Regions from separate parts of the Vibrio sp. ABH4_348 genome, predicted to be linked through region 3. Evidence: predicted binding sites of a transcription regulator. Region 3 holds the regulator's gene; each other region holds the start of a gene.
What was found. Region 3 encodes MetJ, which represses methionine synthesis genes. Its sites were predicted from a motif close to TTAGACNTNTANANGTCTAA; they were not measured.
Positions count from the first base shown of each region.

Region 1: metA (homoserine O-succinyltransferase MetA) is a predicted target of MetJ. The motif match lies at 2,526-2,545, and genes of this name have one in related genera.
Region 2: metK (methionine adenosyltransferase) is a predicted target of MetJ. The motif match lies at 2,386-2,405, and genes of this name have one in related genera.
Region 4: metE (5-methyltetrahydropteroyltriglutamate--homocysteine S-methyltransferase) is a predicted target of MetJ. The motif match lies at 2,232-2,251, and genes of this name have one in related genera.

Region 1 is NZ_JBSWVW010000001.1:1,494,042-1,498,260, forward strand. It holds gene ACXAFJ_RS06665 (HD domain-containing phosphohydrolase) at 1-2,259, opposite strand, end outside; gene metA (homoserine O-succinyltransferase MetA) at 2,567-3,508, shown strand; gene pilW (type IV pilus biogenesis/stability protein PilW) at 3,701-4,219, shown strand, end outside.
Region 2 is NZ_JBSWVW010000001.1:170,505-174,723, reverse strand. It holds gene ACXAFJ_RS00935 (phosphoglycerate kinase) at 1-628, opposite strand, end outside; gene epd (erythrose-4-phosphate dehydrogenase) at 771-1,796, opposite strand; gene ACXAFJ_RS00925 (hypothetical protein) at 2,007-2,237, shown strand; gene metK (methionine adenosyltransferase) at 2,470-3,621, shown strand; gene ACXAFJ_RS00915 (DUF2189 domain-containing protein) at 3,930-4,219, shown strand, end outside.
Region 3 is NZ_JBSWVW010000001.1:2,727,418-2,731,636, reverse strand. It holds gene ACXAFJ_RS12525 (bifunctional aspartate kinase/homoserine dehydrogenase II) at 1-457, opposite strand, end outside; gene ACXAFJ_RS12520 (O-succinylhomoserine (thiol)-lyase) at 481-1,647, opposite strand; gene metJ (met regulon transcriptional regulator MetJ) at 1,857-2,174, shown strand; gene rpmE (50S ribosomal protein L31) at 2,340-2,558, opposite strand; gene priA (primosomal protein N') at 2,868-4,219, shown strand, end outside.
Region 4 is NZ_JBSWVW010000001.1:1,146,186-1,150,404, forward strand. It holds gene ACXAFJ_RS05135 (EAL domain-containing protein) at 1-166, shown strand, start outside; gene ACXAFJ_RS05140 (hypothetical protein) at 246-923, shown strand; gene ACXAFJ_RS05145 (DUF4250 domain-containing protein) at 1,024-1,218, shown strand; gene metR (HTH-type transcriptional regulator MetR) at 1,231-2,166, opposite strand; gene metE (5-methyltetrahydropteroyltriglutamate--homocysteine S-methyltransferase) at 2,424-4,219, shown strand, end outside.

The sequences.
Region 1 (4,219 bases), 1.2 Mb from region 3:
ACGCATGCGAACTTCGTGAATTCGGTTATAAATAGCTTCTAACTTGGTGCCCTTGTCGACAATATGTTCCGGCGTTGTAATCTTTCCGCAATCATGCAACCAGGCCGCAATACGGAACTCTCTTCTCTCAGCGTCATTTTTGAACTTGAAGTCTTTAAATTTGCCCTCAGATTGTTCTTCAACAATTTGTGCAAACAGCAATCCAAGTTCTGGAACTCGATTACAATGTCCTGCTGTGTACTTCGACTTGTCATCGATTGCTTGTGCAATCAGCTTAATAAAGCTTTCAACAAAAGCTTGCTGATGCAACTCGTGCGCTTTGATTTCTAATGCCATTTCTTTGATTGATTTAGAAAGCTGCCACACCTCTTTGATATTGGAATCGACAAAATCCACTTCATCAAATTTTCTTGATTTAATCTTTTGTGTTTCTTCAGTTAAACGAGTAATTGGAGTAACAATCGGTGTACCGAACAACCAAGCGACGGGCAGCAAAACCGCCATAATGGTGAGTGTCATACTGATCGAAGTCCAAAGTTGCTGGTTCGCTTCTGCTGTTACTACAGTTTTTGGAATAAGAACCACCAGATACTCCCCACTTGGATTGTTTTTGAACAAAGGAGCGACATAAACATAGCGTTCGCTCCCATCAACGTTTTGTTCAAGGATCTGTTGATGAGTTTCTGGCTGGTCAATTCGAGCCACAACGTTGGAGTAGTTGAGATGCTTACTTTTGGCTGTTGATTCACCAAACCATTTTTCTTCTAATGCTTTGCGATAAGATTCTGGGATGGCTAAGATCGCCTTGTTAATAATGTTGAGCACTGGCCGCTGCTCTTCATGAACTTGCAGATGAAAAGGCATCATAGGCAGTTCTTTCAACTCGACCAGTGACAGGTTATCGCCCGATTGACGAATCAATATTTGTTGGAGCACAGGCGTGACATCAACCAAGACTTCTACTTCACCTCGATTAAGTGCATTCAGTGAGTCCCTAGAACTCGTGTAAGTGACAAATTCGGATGTGGATAGGTAAGGTAATAGATGTAAGTCAAAACCACGCTCTTCAACAATACCAACACGAATATTGTCTAAATCAGATAAGTTCGTGATATTTCGCTCCTCATGAGAGAGAAACGAGATTGGCAATTGGAAGAGAGGCAAGCTAGAAATTCCAACCCGACTTCCCGACGCTTGAAGCATCTGAAGGCGTTGTGCCGCGAATTGATCTTTTAGATCTCGCCAACTAAAACCATTGACGTACTCAAAACTGAGGCCTGTCATTTGAGCAATTGCATTTACTAAATCAACGGAATAGCCGTCGGGTCGACCTGAACTAGCGTAATCAATTGGCGACCAATCATTTTGGTTCGAGACTAACATTGAATCAGAAAAGATAACAAAGCTGCGTTCTTGTTCAGACAAAGTTAGGTTCGGTAATTCTGGTAAGGATACGGTAGGGTTTCTCGCTTGATTGGTTGCCACCAGCTCGCCAGAACTGCCAATGACATAAGCTTCTATCCCTTGAGCATCGGCTAAGCCTAGTGTTTCATTGGTTAACTTCTCATTGACAGAAGAAAGCACAATATCAATACCAATAACCACCGAATCACTTTTTACCGAATAGGTCTGACCGGTAATTTTCAAGTGTTTAAACAAATACGGATTGGTTTTAAACACCCCTTGTTTGCCAGCACCTTCGTACCAAGGGCGTTGTGTCGGGTAATAGTTACTGTTTTCGTAGAGCTGGCGTGTTTGTACTAAGTCTTGAGTTAAAAAACGAGTGGATTTTATTCTACTAATACCCTCTTCATACACTTCAATCACGGCCCAGCGTTCATTGTCCGTCGCTTGCATCCGCTCTCTAACAATAGGTGCAGAGTTAAGATTGATAATTTGATAGAAACTGTCGTCTTTTCGCGCGTAGTAAATACTGTAAAACAGAGGGTTATCACTGAGTACCTGAATCAACAATTCTCTAATTTCTTGTTGAGTGAACTGACCATCTGAAGCAATCGACACATGGCGAAGTACTTTCGCGTTACTTGATGCAGTTACATCGATATCTTTCACAAAGTCACTCACGTCTGCTGACGCCATCGCCAATTGTCGCAATATTTGCTCTTGTGACATAGAACGCGCAAAATAATACTGAGTCGCGATAGCAAACACCGCCGTTACTAATGTCGCCAGCAAAAACATGGTTCCAACAGTAAAGCGAATAGAGAATCTTCTAGCCGTTAACGTTTTAACATTCATGCCCAAATCCGAACCTTAGAGCAGTTTTATTATTGGTTTTCCACATAAGTGTAGTTGCCAATTCAAAAATATATCCTCATTGATGCATATATTTTCATTTTAATGAGAACTCAATCGTTATGAACTGATGGATTCGTAGTCGAATTTACGGCACCAGAAAGGCCCATTCATTACCAAGCTCAAGTAAAAAGACTCTTCGCCGAGCCCATTAAAAAACCGCCCTTGCTGAATTTTTCAGTCGACAATCGTAGTTGGTTGCGATATTTTTGGATGTATAGACGTCCAGATTTACAAAGGAAGTAAGACAGTGCCAATCAAGATCCCTGACCAATTGCCTGCGAGTGATGTGCTTAGAAAAGAAAACATCTTTATCATGTCTGAATCGAGAGCATCGACTCAGGAAATACGCCCGCTTAAGGTATTGATCTTAAATTTGATGCCCAAAAAGATAGAAACGGAGACTCAGTTTCTACGCTTACTGTCCAACTCTCCTCTGCAAGTGGATGTCGAGCTGTTAAGAATCGATGACCGCCCTAGTAAAAACACGCCAACTGACCACATGGATAATTTCTATCGTCAGTTTGAAATGGTCAAAAACCGAAATTTTGACGGTTTGATAATCACTGGAGCACCGCTTGGCTTAGTGCAATTTGAAGACGTGATCTATTGGGATCACCTGCGCACAATTATGGAATGGGCAAAAAGTCATGTAACGTCATCTTTATATGTCTGTTGGGCGGCTCAAGCTGGACTCAAGTTACTGTACGACCTACCTAAACGAACTCGTAAAGAAAAGCTATCTGGCGTTTATCGCCACGTTATTCACGACCCTTGTAATCCAATACTGAGAGGGTTTGATGATACATTTCTTGCACCCCATTCACGATATGCAGATTTTTCACAAGAATTTTTAACAGAAAATACAGACCTTGATATTCTCGCAACCTCAGATGTTGCCGGCGTCTATCTCGCTGCTACCAAAGACAAGCGTAACGTCTTTGTAACCGGGCACCCAGAGTACGATTCTCATACGCTTCACAACGAGTATGTTCGCGACCTTGGCGAAGGGATGGAACCACAAATTCCTGTAAACTATTACCCCAACAACAATCCAGACAATCCGCCAAAAGCGAGCTGGCGCAGTCATGGGCATTTGCTGTTTACTAACTGGCTTAACTACTGTGTTTACCAGCAAACCCCTTATGATTTGGACGGCTTTAGCGAAGATAAATTTACCAAAGACGTTTAGTTCATCTAAATTACCTACAAATAAAGAGCCAACGACTGGCTCTTTATTTTTGGCTTTCCACAAGTTGCACCAAACAAACTGATACCTAAGTCGCATAGGATGACTCAACCTCTGTCAATTGAACTCAAGCGCCATAGAATATCTAGCTAAATCAACTGCACATTGCACCTAACACCGATTCGGAGTAAATGAATGAAACACATTGCTATTGTGTCAGCGTTATTTTTATCAGCATGTGTCACGATGGAAACCGGAGAGGTATCCAAACCCGTAGGCGATCCGATTGAGAGAGCTGAAACGCGTATCGCCCTTGGTATCGGATATATGGAACAAGGTGACATGGGACGCGCACGCGAAAACTTGGAATTGGCGCTAAAGCACGCGCCGAGTTACTATCGCGCACAAATCACCTTGGCGCACTATTTCGAGCAAGTCGGTGAAAACGATGCCGCTCATGACATGTATAAACGCTCGCTGCGTCAGAATCCAAGAAACGGTAATGTACTCAACAACTTTGGAACGTTTTTGTGCAAACAAGGCGATTACCAGACCGCAGATCGATACTTTAACCGAGCGATTGAGCAACCTTACTATTACTTAATTTCCGCAAGTTATGAAAATGCGGCCTTTTGCGCGGCCAAATCTGGTAATGACGAGAAAGCCCGCCACTACTTCGAACGTACTTTGGATTATGATCCCAACCGCCCTCGT
Region 2 (4,219 bases), 2.6 Mb from region 3:
GGTCTGCCACTTTAGAAAGAGACTCAAGAACCGTAAGCTTAGTTGATACTTTTGAACCACCAACGATAGCAACAAGTGGGCGCTCTGGGTTATCCATCGCTTTACCAAGTGCTTCTAGTTCTGCCGCAAGAAGAGGACCAGCACATGCTACTGGAGCATTCATACCAACGCCGTGAGTAGACGCTTGCGCACGGTGAGCCGTACCGAACGCGTCCATTACGAAGATGTCACAAAGAGCTGCATATTTCTTAGATAGCGCTTCTTCGTTCTTCTTCTCGCCTTTGTTAAAGCGAACGTTTTCTAGAACAACAAGCTCACCTGCATTTAGTTCAAGACCATCTAGGTAATCTTTTGCTAGTTTAACGTCGCAATCTAGAGCGTCGTTTAGGTAGTTAACAACTGGTTGTAGAGAGAACTCTTCAGCGTATTCGCCTTCTGTAGGACGACCTAGGTGAGACGTTACCATTACTTTCGCACCTGCTTCCAAGCAGTGCTTAATTGTAGGTAGTGAAGCTAGAATACGTGCATCCGAAGTCACTTTGCCTTCTTTTACTGGTACGTTTAGATCCGCACGAATAAATACACGTTTACCTGCGAGTTCCAGGTCAGTCAACTTGATTACAGACATGATTTGTCCTCTCAAACAAAAAGTAAATTTAAATTATTGGGCTCGGCTTCCTGCCAAACCAATAAGAATTTTTGATTCTTACCAATACTTGCGCTGTATATGGGGGCAAGCTTATTTATTTCAAGCCTAAAAATAATGCAAACTAATCTGCTTCAAACATAGCTAGCGTTGTATCGAGCATCCGGTTTGCAAAGCCCCATTCGTTGTCACACCACACCAGCATTTTTACTAGATGGCCATTACTGACACGAGTTTGCGTCCCATCTACGATCGCACTGTGAGGATCGTGATTAAAGTCGATGGATACCAGCGGCGCCTCAGTATAGTCAACGATGCCACTTAATGTACACCGAGCAGCATCAATTATGGTTTGATTTACGTCATTAACTTTCACATTTGTATTAATTGTGACACTTAAATCCATCGCAGTCACATTTACAGTGGGAACTCTGACGGAAATCGCTTCAAATTTGTTGGAAAATTTCGGGAATATTCTTTCAATACCCTTATGCAGTTTGGTATCGACTGGAATGATAGATTGACTCGCCGCCCGTGTCCGACGCAGGTCATTGTGGTAAGCGTCTATCACCTGCTGATCATTCATGGACGAGTGAATCGTAGTGATGGTTCCAGAATCAATACCGAAGGCATCATCCAATGCTTTGATAATCGGGACAATACAGTTAGTCGTACACGATCCATTAGATACGACATTTTGCTGCGCGGTTAATGTCTCGTGATTCACACCATAAATAACTGTGTTATCCACATCAGCACTACCTGGGTGTGAGAAAAGCACCTTCTTTGCACCAGCTTCGATATGAGCTTGGCCATCTGCTTGCGAGCCATAAACACCGGTACAATCGAGAACTATATCTACTTCCAAATCTCGCCACGGTAGTAGATCGATTTCACTTGAATGCAAAATTCGGATCGAATCAAAATCACCATCCGCTCTATGTATATAAAGGTGTTCCTGGTCATTTGTTACTTTTCGAGCAAATCGACCATGGCTGGTATCATATTGAAGTAGATGAGCCATGGCGTCCGGCTGAGCGAGTTCATTTACTGCAACAACTTTGATAGCTTGGTGCTTTCCGCTCTCGTAAACCGCTCGAAGTACGTTCCGACCGATACGACCAAATCCATTTATCGCAACTTTTAGCATGTGAAGATCTGATGTGGCTAATAAATAATGTGCGACAAATAGTAACCGATTGCGTGACACCGCGCACTATTTACTCGCAGCTTCGGTTTCAACGTTCAATTAATTGCTAGACAAAGTCGTTACTAACGGTATATTTCAGTTAAGACATTGATTTCTAATCTTTGACTTATCAGCTTTCTGTGTTTTCATTTTTTCACTGAGGGTCAAATAATGTCTGATCAAACTCACTATTGCCAACGATGTGATGCATTAACCGCTTACAAAGAAACTTTAGAGCGAAAGCCAAGCTCTTACGATAGTTTTGATACTTGGTACAAAAGAATCATGTTAGTCGTTCGAGAGTTCATTAATGGTGGTCACTACTTCAACATGGACAGATACCTAATCTGTAAAGTATGTGGACATCGAACCAAAGAGAACCTAGGTAACGAGTTCGAGTAACATAAATTTTCGCCTTTAGCCCTCTGATTTTAGAGGGCTTTTTTATTCCTATTTAAGATCTAAACTACTCTCTATCACATATAACTTTCCTAAACTGAAATATGATAGACGTCAAAAATTGCTTGAATTTCTTTCATTCGATCCTAAAATAGACGTCTAGATGTAAATACACCTAATTGAATTATTTTTGTTCGACTCTTTCTGATCGAATAACTGTAAAAGTGGAACTGTTATGGCTAAGCACCTTTTTACTTCTGAATCTGTATCAGAAGGTCATCCAGATAAAATTGCAGATCAAATCTCTGACGCAGTACTAGACGCGATCATCGAGCAAGATCCTAAAGCCCGTGTAGCGTGTGAGACATACGTAAAAACGGGTATGGTGATGGTCGGTGGTGAGATCACCACATCAGCTTGGGTAGACATTGAAGAACTCACCCGTAAAACAGTTCGCGAAATTGGTTACGTTCACTCTGACATGGGTTTTGATGCCGACTCTTGTGCGGTTCTAAACACCATCGGTAAGCAATCACCTGACATAAACCAAGGTGTTGATAAGGCAGACCCTAAAGAGCAAGGCGCTGGTGACCAAGGTATTATGTTCGGTTACGCAACAAACGAAACTGACATTTTGATGCCAGCACCTATTACTTACTCTCACCGTCTTGTTCAAAAACAAGCTGAAGTACGTAAAAATGGTTCTCTACCTTGGTTGCGTCCAGATGCAAAATCTCAGGTTACCTTCCAATACGACCAAGGCAAAATTGTTGGTATTGATGCCGTTGTATTATCAACTCAACACTGTGATTCAATTTCAACGCCAGATCTGCGCGAAGCGGTAATGGAAGAAATCATCAAGCCAGTTCTACCAACAGAATGGCTAACTAAAGATACCAACTTCTTTATCAACCCAACTGGCCGCTTTGTAATTGGTGGTCCAATGGGTGACTGTGGTCTAACAGGTCGTAAAATCATCGTAGATACCTACGGTGGTGCTGCTCGCCACGGTGGTGGCGCATTCTCTGGTAAAGATCCATCAAAAGTTGACCGCAGTGCTGCTTACGCGGCTCGTTATGTAGCGAAAAATATCGTTGCTGCTGGTCTAGCTGACCGTTGTGAAATTCAGCTTTCATACGCTATCGGGGTTGCTGAGCCAACTTCAATCATGGTTGAAACATTTGGTACTGAAAAAGTATCACAAGACATCATTGTTGAAGCAGTACGCCAGAACTTCGATCTGCGTCCATATGGTTTGCAAGAAATGCTGAACCTACTTCAGCCTATCTACCAAAAGACTGCAGCTTACGGCCACTTCGGTCGTGAGGAATTCCCATGGGAAGCAACTGACAAAGCACAACTTCTTAAAGAGTTTGCTGGTCTGTAAAAAGAACTTCAACAGCATAAAATCAAGCCTCGCAAATGCGAGGCTTTTTTATTGAACGCGCTTCGCTTGCTCCTTCCAAAGAACTTAATTAGTTTCATTCCGTTTACCACCAGTACACTCTTGTTGGTCAGTAGCACATCTTTTTCCCACTTTTATTTTATGGTTATACCGTAATAAACCATTGCAATAAAAACCAAACTGTTCGATATTTAAACAGATGTTGCGAGTTTGTTAACTTCGCATAACAACTAAATTCGAGTGACGCTATTTCCAGTGGAACTCTTAAGTACATCAAACAAGGAGGATATATGCCTCGAACAGTTAATCCGTCAGAACTGGATCACAAGGAAAAGAGCCAGCCTGATCACGAGTACGCTAGAACCGTACCTTGCAATCAGTTAAGCGTTTCCGCCCCATTTCATTGGTTGTCCCTTGCCCTTCATGATTTTATCCGTATGCCCGGCATCAGTTTGGTATACGGTTTTTGCTTTATGATTGCGGCCATTGGTATTGTATTTTTGGTCGAGTGGCAAGGAACCCATCTAGTTGTAATGCCTAGTCTTGTTGTCTACATGTTAATTGGCCCATTTTTGGCACT
Region 3 (4,219 bases):
CTTCTGCTCTTAAAAACGTTCTTGAATCTTGTTGGACAGCGGGCAAATCACTCTGGGTAAGCAGCGCAGCAAGTAGACGCGAAGACCAGGTTTCACCATGGCCCAAAATCGCTGCACGGGTTGTTTGATCAATTGGTGCTTCAAGGTTCGCTAGCGTTGAAAACTCATCGGAAAGCTGGGTGAGTAATGAATCTTTTGCTTTTGATGTGATTAAGTCATCGACCAAGCCTACTTGAAACTGACGCAGTTCTTGTAACACTTCGTGGGCCAAACGTCCGTCTTTCTCGAGTGCCTCTGAATACTCGATTAGCTTATTGGTCGTTTTGCCTGCAGCCGACACTACAATCAAATCTTGGTTTGATGGATATTGCGACAAAATTTCTACAACGCGGCGATAACATTCAGCATTGGCAAGACTACTGCCACCAAATTTATGCAATTCTCTTAAAATCGTCATGATTGTGCTTACCTGCCTATGCCTTATTTGGTTTTGCTTGCAATGTCTAAAGCTTGAGTGAGATCTTCGATGAGGTCATCGGCATCCTCTAGTCCCACTGATAAACGCAGCAGTTGATGAGACACTCCGGCCTCTGCGAGTGCTTCTTCTCCCATGGCGCGATGGGTCATAGTGGCAGGGTGACAAATCAAGCTTTCCACTCCGCCTAGCGATTCGGCAAGCGAGAAGAGTTTCAAACTACTAACAAAAACTTGCAGCTGTTCAAAAGAGCCGGCGTATTCAAAACTCAACATACTGCCAAACCCGGATTGCTGCTTCTTGGCAATATCGTGGCCAGGGTGATCGGTTAGGCTAGGGTGATAAATCTTGCCAATACTTGCTTGAGTTTGCAGAAACGCCAAGATCTTGTTCGCGCTTTCTTCATGCACCCGCATACGAGCACCTAAAGTACGTAAACCACGTAAAGTCATGTAACTATCAAAAGGTGTACCTGTTGCGCCAATACAGTTGCCCCACCAGGCTAGTTCTTCAGCATGTTTTTCGTCTTTTGCGATGATAACTCCGCCAATGACATCAGAATGACCATTGATGTATTTGGTAGTGCTGTGAATAACAAAATCCGCACCCAGCTCAATTGGCTTTTGGTAAATTGGTGTTAGGAAGGTGTTGTCTACGGCAACCAGTGCCCCAGCGGCGTGCGCTTCTCGACAAGATTGCTCGATATCAACTACGCGAACCAGAGGGTTAGAAGGGGTTTCTAGCAAAACTAACTTAGGTTTTTTAGCAAGAGCGTCTTGCCAAGCTTGCTTGTCCGATTGGTCAATGAATTCGACTTTAAAGTCGCCTTTGTTGCGGCGAGTGTTGAATAAACGGTAAGAGCCGCCATAACAATCGTGTGGTGCAACAATCAGATCATCTGGACCAAGAAACGTGGTCACCCACAAGTTAATCGCCGATGTACCACAATTCGTGATAACTGCGCCCGAACCAGATTCTAGTTCGTATAGGGCTTTTTCAAGTAAACCTCGGTTTGGGTTACCAGAGCGCGTGTAATCATAATGAGGTACATCACCAAACTCCGGAAAGCCGTAGTTGGTGGACAGATAAATGGGAGGAACGACGGCATGGTACTGAGAATCCGCTTCAATACCTGTTCTTACTGCAATCGTTGCTGGTTTACACTTGCTCATGATACTTCCTTTGGTCCTTTCACCCTATCTTTGGTCATTCAGTCGACGCACTGATACCAGATAATTTGGTACTTTACGCCTCAAAAAATAAGACGTCAACACTTCTAGACGTCTATATGTCTTTGCTTGTAGCCTTAAATCTGGCTAAAATTGTGGACTTTAGAAGCAATAACTCTGAATCTCAGACCGAATTATAGAAAAGGTGCGTAATGGCAGACTGGAACGGCGAATACATTAGCCCGTATGCTGAGCATGGCAAAAAAAGCGAACAAGTAAAAAAAATTACCGTCTCTATTCCGCTAAAAGTGCTTAAGGTGCTGACGGATGAGCGTACGCGTCGTCAAATTAACAACTTGCGACATGCGACCAACAGTGAGTTATTGTGCGAGGCATTTCTGCATGCCTACACCGGTCAGCCTTTGCCAACAGATGAAGACTTGCGTAAAGATCGTCCAGACGATATTCCTACAGAAGTAAAACGTCTCATGACGGAAATGGGAATTGAGTACGAAGCATACGACGATTGATGTTTGCACCCTGATTTTTTAAAAGGTGACATTGATTTCAGAGGAGGTATCGGTTGTGTGATATCTCTCTGCGTTTGCCGCTAGGGCTTTTTGGTAGCAATTTAAAACGAGAAAAACTAAAAAAGGACGCCGAGGCGTCCTTTTTGCATTCTTATCAAAACAGAATTACTTCTTGCTTGATAGAGCGCCAAAACGCTTGTTAAAGCGGTCAACACGACCACCAGTATCAACGATACGCTGCTTACCAGTGTAGAACGGGTGACACTTGTCACATACGTCTAGGTGGATTGACTCTTTAGCAAGAGTTGATTGGAATTCGAAAGAGTTACCGCAAGAACAAGTTGCGCTTACTGCTTTGTATTCTGGGTGGATACCAGTTTTCATGGGAGAACCTCAAATTAGGCCGTGTCGCTATCTGAATCTGATGCCAGACACCACACGTAGTTAATATAAATGGAACTTGTTGTAACCGCTTACTTGGCAAGCCATTACATCAAGGCGCGGTATGATAAAGCTTACTGATTACACGATCAACCATTTTGAACTTTTTTTAACCGGCTCATCCTAATCTCAGTATGGCAGGTTTTTTCGCCAAAAATGAATACCTTTGATTTTTTGGATCATGTTGTCTGTGCCGTATCAACCCGATATAGAATCCATTAAACTACCCCTTTTGCTATCTGATTGCTTCTAATGACACACAGCATAGTGCGAGTCGCATTACCGGTTCCCTTAGACAAACAGTTTGACTACTTATCATCAGGCTCCAGTGTTCCCGACTTGGGGGCTCGCGTCCTAGTGTCATTTGGACGGCAAAAGTTAGTGGGTGTTGTGACCGAGTTGAATGTTCAGTCTGACTACCCGGTTAATAAACTTAAATCGATAGAACGCGTGTTGGATAACGGTGCTATTTTGCCGGAGAGTCTACATCGCCTTCTACGTTGGTGTAGTCAGTATTATCAATACCCACTCGGTGAAACCTTAGCGTTGGCGCTACCGAGCTTGTTGAGAAAAGGGCAAGCCGCAGAGTTCCCCAAGCAAAAAACGTGGAGCATTACTTCTGCTGGCAATTTGGCACTAGAGAAAAGCTTAAAGCGTGCGGTAAAACAGCAGCAGGTTTTGCAGCTGTTGCAAAAGCAAAACCAATCTCATCAAGTCATGCTAGATAAGCAAATCTCATCGAGTGTTTTGAATACCTTATTAGAAAAAAAATGGGTTCACTGTGTGGAATCACAGGTTTCATCTCTAATAAGTGGTGATCATCAGGCACAAGAACAGCCACTGAGAGTAAACGAGGAACAAGCCATTGCGTTAGCAGCCATTAACAATAGCCATGGGTTTGGAACGTTTTTGCTCGAAGGGGTCACTGGATCAGGTAAGACCGAAGTTTACTTGCAAGCAATAGAAGCGGTTCTAGCGAAAGGAAAACAAGCCTTAGTCTTAGTTCCTGAAATTGGACTTACGCCACAAACCATTCAACGGTTTGAGCGTCGGTTTGAAACTCCGATTTGCGTTGTTCATTCAGGCTTAAATGATAGTGAGCGTTTGCAAACCTGGTTGCATGCCAAAGCTGGTAACGCGGGCGTAGTTATTGGGACGCGTTCTGCGCTATTTACGCCCTTCAAATCATTAGGTTTGATTGTGGTGGATGAAGAGCACGATACGTCCTACAAACAGCAAGATAGCTTGCGCTATCACGCGAGAGATGTCGCGGTGATGCGGGCCAATTTGGAAAACATTCCTATTATACTTGGTAGCGCGACACCAGCCTTGGAGACGTTGCAAAACGCGCTATCTGGAAAATATCGTCATCTAATATTGAGCCAGCGAGCGGGCAAAGCTGTGGCTACTCGCAATCGCGTCCTTGATGTCAAGGGCCTGTATATGGAAGCCGGATTGTCAGCGCCACTGATCGCTGAAATGCGCAGGCATTTAGACTCAGGTAATCAAGTACTCATTTTTCTCAATCGCCGCGGTTTTTCTCCGGCACTCATGTGCCACGAATGTGGATGGATTGCCGAGTGTGCCCGTTGCGATGCTTTTTA
Region 4 (4,219 bases), 1.6 Mb from region 3:
CAAATACGACTCTGTGCTGGAATGCACCAGCTTAACCGAGCTGCCAAATTTGGTCGAAAGTAAACAATTTCCTTGGATACTAGTCAATGAAGAGAACCAATACAGAGGTATAGTCGAACAAAGCGCAGTGTTACATTTTCTCGCAAACTATGACCAAAAATGTTAACCGAACTTTTCCCTTGACCTGTCCTCGCTAATTAACTCGGGTATAATCTCGGACAATTTGTTTTCTCTGCTTTTAAATTATGCCGTTATTCAACAGTGCTACCGCGCTAATCTTTCCTGGTTTGGTCATTACCCAATTATTGTTAACTGTCATTTTGTTAAAGGGCGATATTTGCCCGGGACAACGAGGCCGTGTCCACAAGCTGTTTCCGATTATTGCTGTTTTGTGGCTAGGGTATGCCGTACAGCAAATAATGGCGCTGGCGATTATCGCGACCTTGGCGTACTTCTACACGCAAGTCAAAGTCAGTAAAACACGAGACTCCGGGCCAACTTGGTTGTTGTTTCTAATCAATGGACTGAGCTTTGGCATGCTTGCCGGTCATTTTGCCTCATTGCCTTTGGGAAGTGGGTTAATGGTGTTGGCTCAAGCAGCGTTAATTGGCGCGGCATTCACCCACTTGTTATTGCTGGTCGCTCGAAGCAGGTTACAAGCTTTCCATAGAATCTTGCCCTTTATCGGTGTGATTGCAACTATGGCAGTTTGCGTGATTGTATTAATTCTTGCATCGTCACTAGAGCAGAGCGAGTTAGAATTGTTCACTCAGACGTTGCTGTGGGTGCTACCGGCCAGCATATTGGCAGTTGTGATATGGTGTTGGCACATCCTCAAAAATTCACTCCCTATTAAGTTTCAGTTGAGCCTAAGTTTATCAATTGTGTTTGTCAGCCAGTTGTTTCTTATGCTAAGTACCTAGCCGATAAAGACAAATAGATATATTTATCAATAACCAGTTTTTTCAATCAAAATAGACTACTTTTAAATAAGGAAATCCTTTCAATTTAGGAGTGGAAACTATGGATATGAGTCAGCTTGGCGCGGTAGAAAATGCAATCCTACTCGGCATCGTCAATGAGAAGCTTCGTTTGGAGTGTGATAACTTGGATGAGTTGGTGAGTGTCTACGAACTGGATCGTCAACAAGTAATAGATAAATTGGATGGTCTTGGTTTTCATTACGATCCTTTGACCAACCAATTTAAGAGAATTTAGTGTCAATAAACTTTAATTTTTGGTGGCTGCATACAGGGCGGCCATCTTGACACCATCTAGATGTTGTTTACATTGCTGCCTTGCGGTGGAGAAAAAAGCATCAAGATAGCGCTTGTCTTTTTCACTATTTCGTACAGCGGCAAACAATCGTCTCCAAAGCCCGTTACCAAGCGATATATCGGCGACCAAACCCTGTCGCGAAAACTCGCTGATTGCCCAATTTGGCAGCGCGGCAACCCCCAAACCAGCGGAAACCATTTGAACCAACATCAGGGTGTTATCCGCTTGTTTCCACTTGACCGGCTCTACGCCTTTTGGATGTAAAAAGTGCTTTACCACATCAAGACGTTGTTTTTGCACTGGGTAGCTAATCATGGTTTGGTCTAACAAATCTTCAGGCTTGATTTGAGGCTGGCTGGCAAGTGGATGATTGGGGGCGGTCACCAAGCGCATTTCAAAATCAAACAATGGTTCGTAATGAACCTCACTTCGCGGTTGAATGTCTGAAGTAATCACCAAATCCAACTCTCCGTTAAGCAGTGCGGGTAGGGGTTCAAACCCGAAACCTGAAGAGAAATCGAGAGTAACGGACGGCCAAGCCACTTGATATTCTTTTAACGCCGGCATCAACCACTGGAAACACGAGTGACATTCTATTGCCATATGCAGGCGACCATTCACATCCTCTTTTAGACTGGCGAGGTCATTTTCCGCTTTGGCTAACTTAGGTAATAACTCGTCTGCAAGTGACAATAGTATTTGACCTTCTGGTGTGAATCGGACTGGGCGGGTTTTTCGCAAGAATAGTTGACCGCCGATACGTGTTTCCAAGTCTTTCAATTGGTGCGATAAGGCGGATTGCGTAAGGTGTAAAGAGGTAGCCGTAGCGGTCAAACTTCCCGTGTCTCGCAGTGATGAAATCGTTTTTAAGTGTTTTAACTCAATCATGAACCAGCCTCATATCCAATGTGAAAACCGTGAATTATCTTAACATACAGTTATGTTTTAGAGCTGTAAACATCTAGACGTCTATTTATTGAAATTAATGTATTGGTCGATAACTATGAATTTTAATAATGATCAAGTTGAGTATTTACTGATTGTTTATCAAGTTTAAACCTCTCATATTTTAAGTCATCAGTTTCACAGGCTCCGCAAGAATGCAAAAGCTTGAAAAATATAAAACTTAAAAATAGGAAATCACGATGACAAGAGCACACGTACTGGGCTACCCCCGTATTGGCGAAAAAAGAGAGTTAAAATTTGCGTTAGAAAAGTACTGGCGTGGAGACATAGACCAAGCGGAACTGAAGGCCGTTGGCTGTGACTTGCGAAAACAGAATTGGAAAACACAAGCCGATTCCAATTTGAGTACAGTGTCTGTTGGTGATTTTGCTTGGTATGACCAAGTATTGACGACGTCACTACTGCTTGGTCACGTACCCAAACGTCATAGAAACGGCTTCCCTACATTAGATACCATGTTCAATATCGCTCGGGGTCGCTCTCAGGTTCAATGTGGCTGTGGTGGCGCTTCCGACAAACAAGTCGATGGCCAAGCCGCGTCAGATATGACCAAGTGGTTTAATACTAACTACCACTACATTGTTCCTGAGTTCAGCTCAGACGATAGATTTGAGGTCAGCTGGCAACAATTATTCGAAGAAGTCAAAGAAGCCAAGGACGCTGGACATGATGTAAAACCTGTTTTACTAGGTCCTCTTAGTTACCTTTATTTGGGCAAAGAAGTTGAGCCAGATTTTGATCGTTTAACTTTGTTGCCACGGTTACTGACGGCTTATCAAGGTATTTTGGCCAAGTTGGTCTCGCTAGGTATTGACTGGGTACAAATCGACGAGCCTATATTGGCACTAGAGCTAGAAGCCAAATGGTTAAACTCGTTTAAACTGGCGTATCAAGTACTGCGCACTGATATTAAGGTCTTACTGACCACTTACTTTGACTCTGTTGAAAGTGTTTTAGATACCATAGTGACTTTGCAAGTCGATGGGCTGCATATTGACCTTTCTGCAGCCCCGGAGCAATTATCAGCCGCTTTATCAAAACTGCCACAGCATTGGGTGTTATCTGCCGGGATAATTAATGGCAGAAATGTGTGGCGAGCCGACTTGGAACACAGCTTTAATCTGTTAATCCCGGCCAAAGAGCAACTAGGTGAAAGATTGTGGGTAGCGAGTTCTTGCTCTTTGTTACACAGCCCAGTTAATTTGGAACTCGAGACAGAACTGAGTGACGAACGATACCAATGGTTTGCATTTGCCAAACAAAAAGTGGCCGAAGTCGGACTGTTAGCCAAGGCGCTATCCGGAGATGAAAGCGCAATAACCGCTTGCTCTGAATACAGTCAGCCGATTCAAAAGAGACAAGGCAATACATCAGTTCATAAAGCTGCGGTACAGAATAGGCTCGCAGGTATTTCTACTGAAATGGCGGAGCGCAGTGAGCCTTATGCTGTTCGAAGTAACGCGCAACGAAAAGCCCTATCTTTACCGCTTTTCCCAACAACAACGATAGGATCGTTTCCTCAAACCAATGAGGTTAGAGCTGTGCGAAGCGACTACAAAAAAGGCGCAATTTCTGCCGAGCAATACCGAGATGCAATTAAACACAATATTGCTGACGCAATAACGAGGCAAGAAGCACTCGATTTGGATGTATTGGTTCACGGCGAAGCCGAGCGAAATGACATGGTGGAGTACTTCGCTGAGCATCTCGCTGGCTTTCAAACCACTCAGTTTGGTTGGGTGCAGAGCTTCGGTTCACGTTGTGTGAAGCCAGCAATTGTCGTGGCAGACATCGAACGTGAAGATCCGATTACTGTCGAGTGGACTAAATTCGCTCAGTCGTTAACCAGTAAAAAAGTGAAGGGCATGCTTACCGGGCCGGTAACGATCTTGTGTTGGACTTTTCCAAGAGAGGACATTTCAAGAGAGCAAATTGCTAATCAGTTGGCGCTGGCGCTGAGAGATGAAGTCGCCGA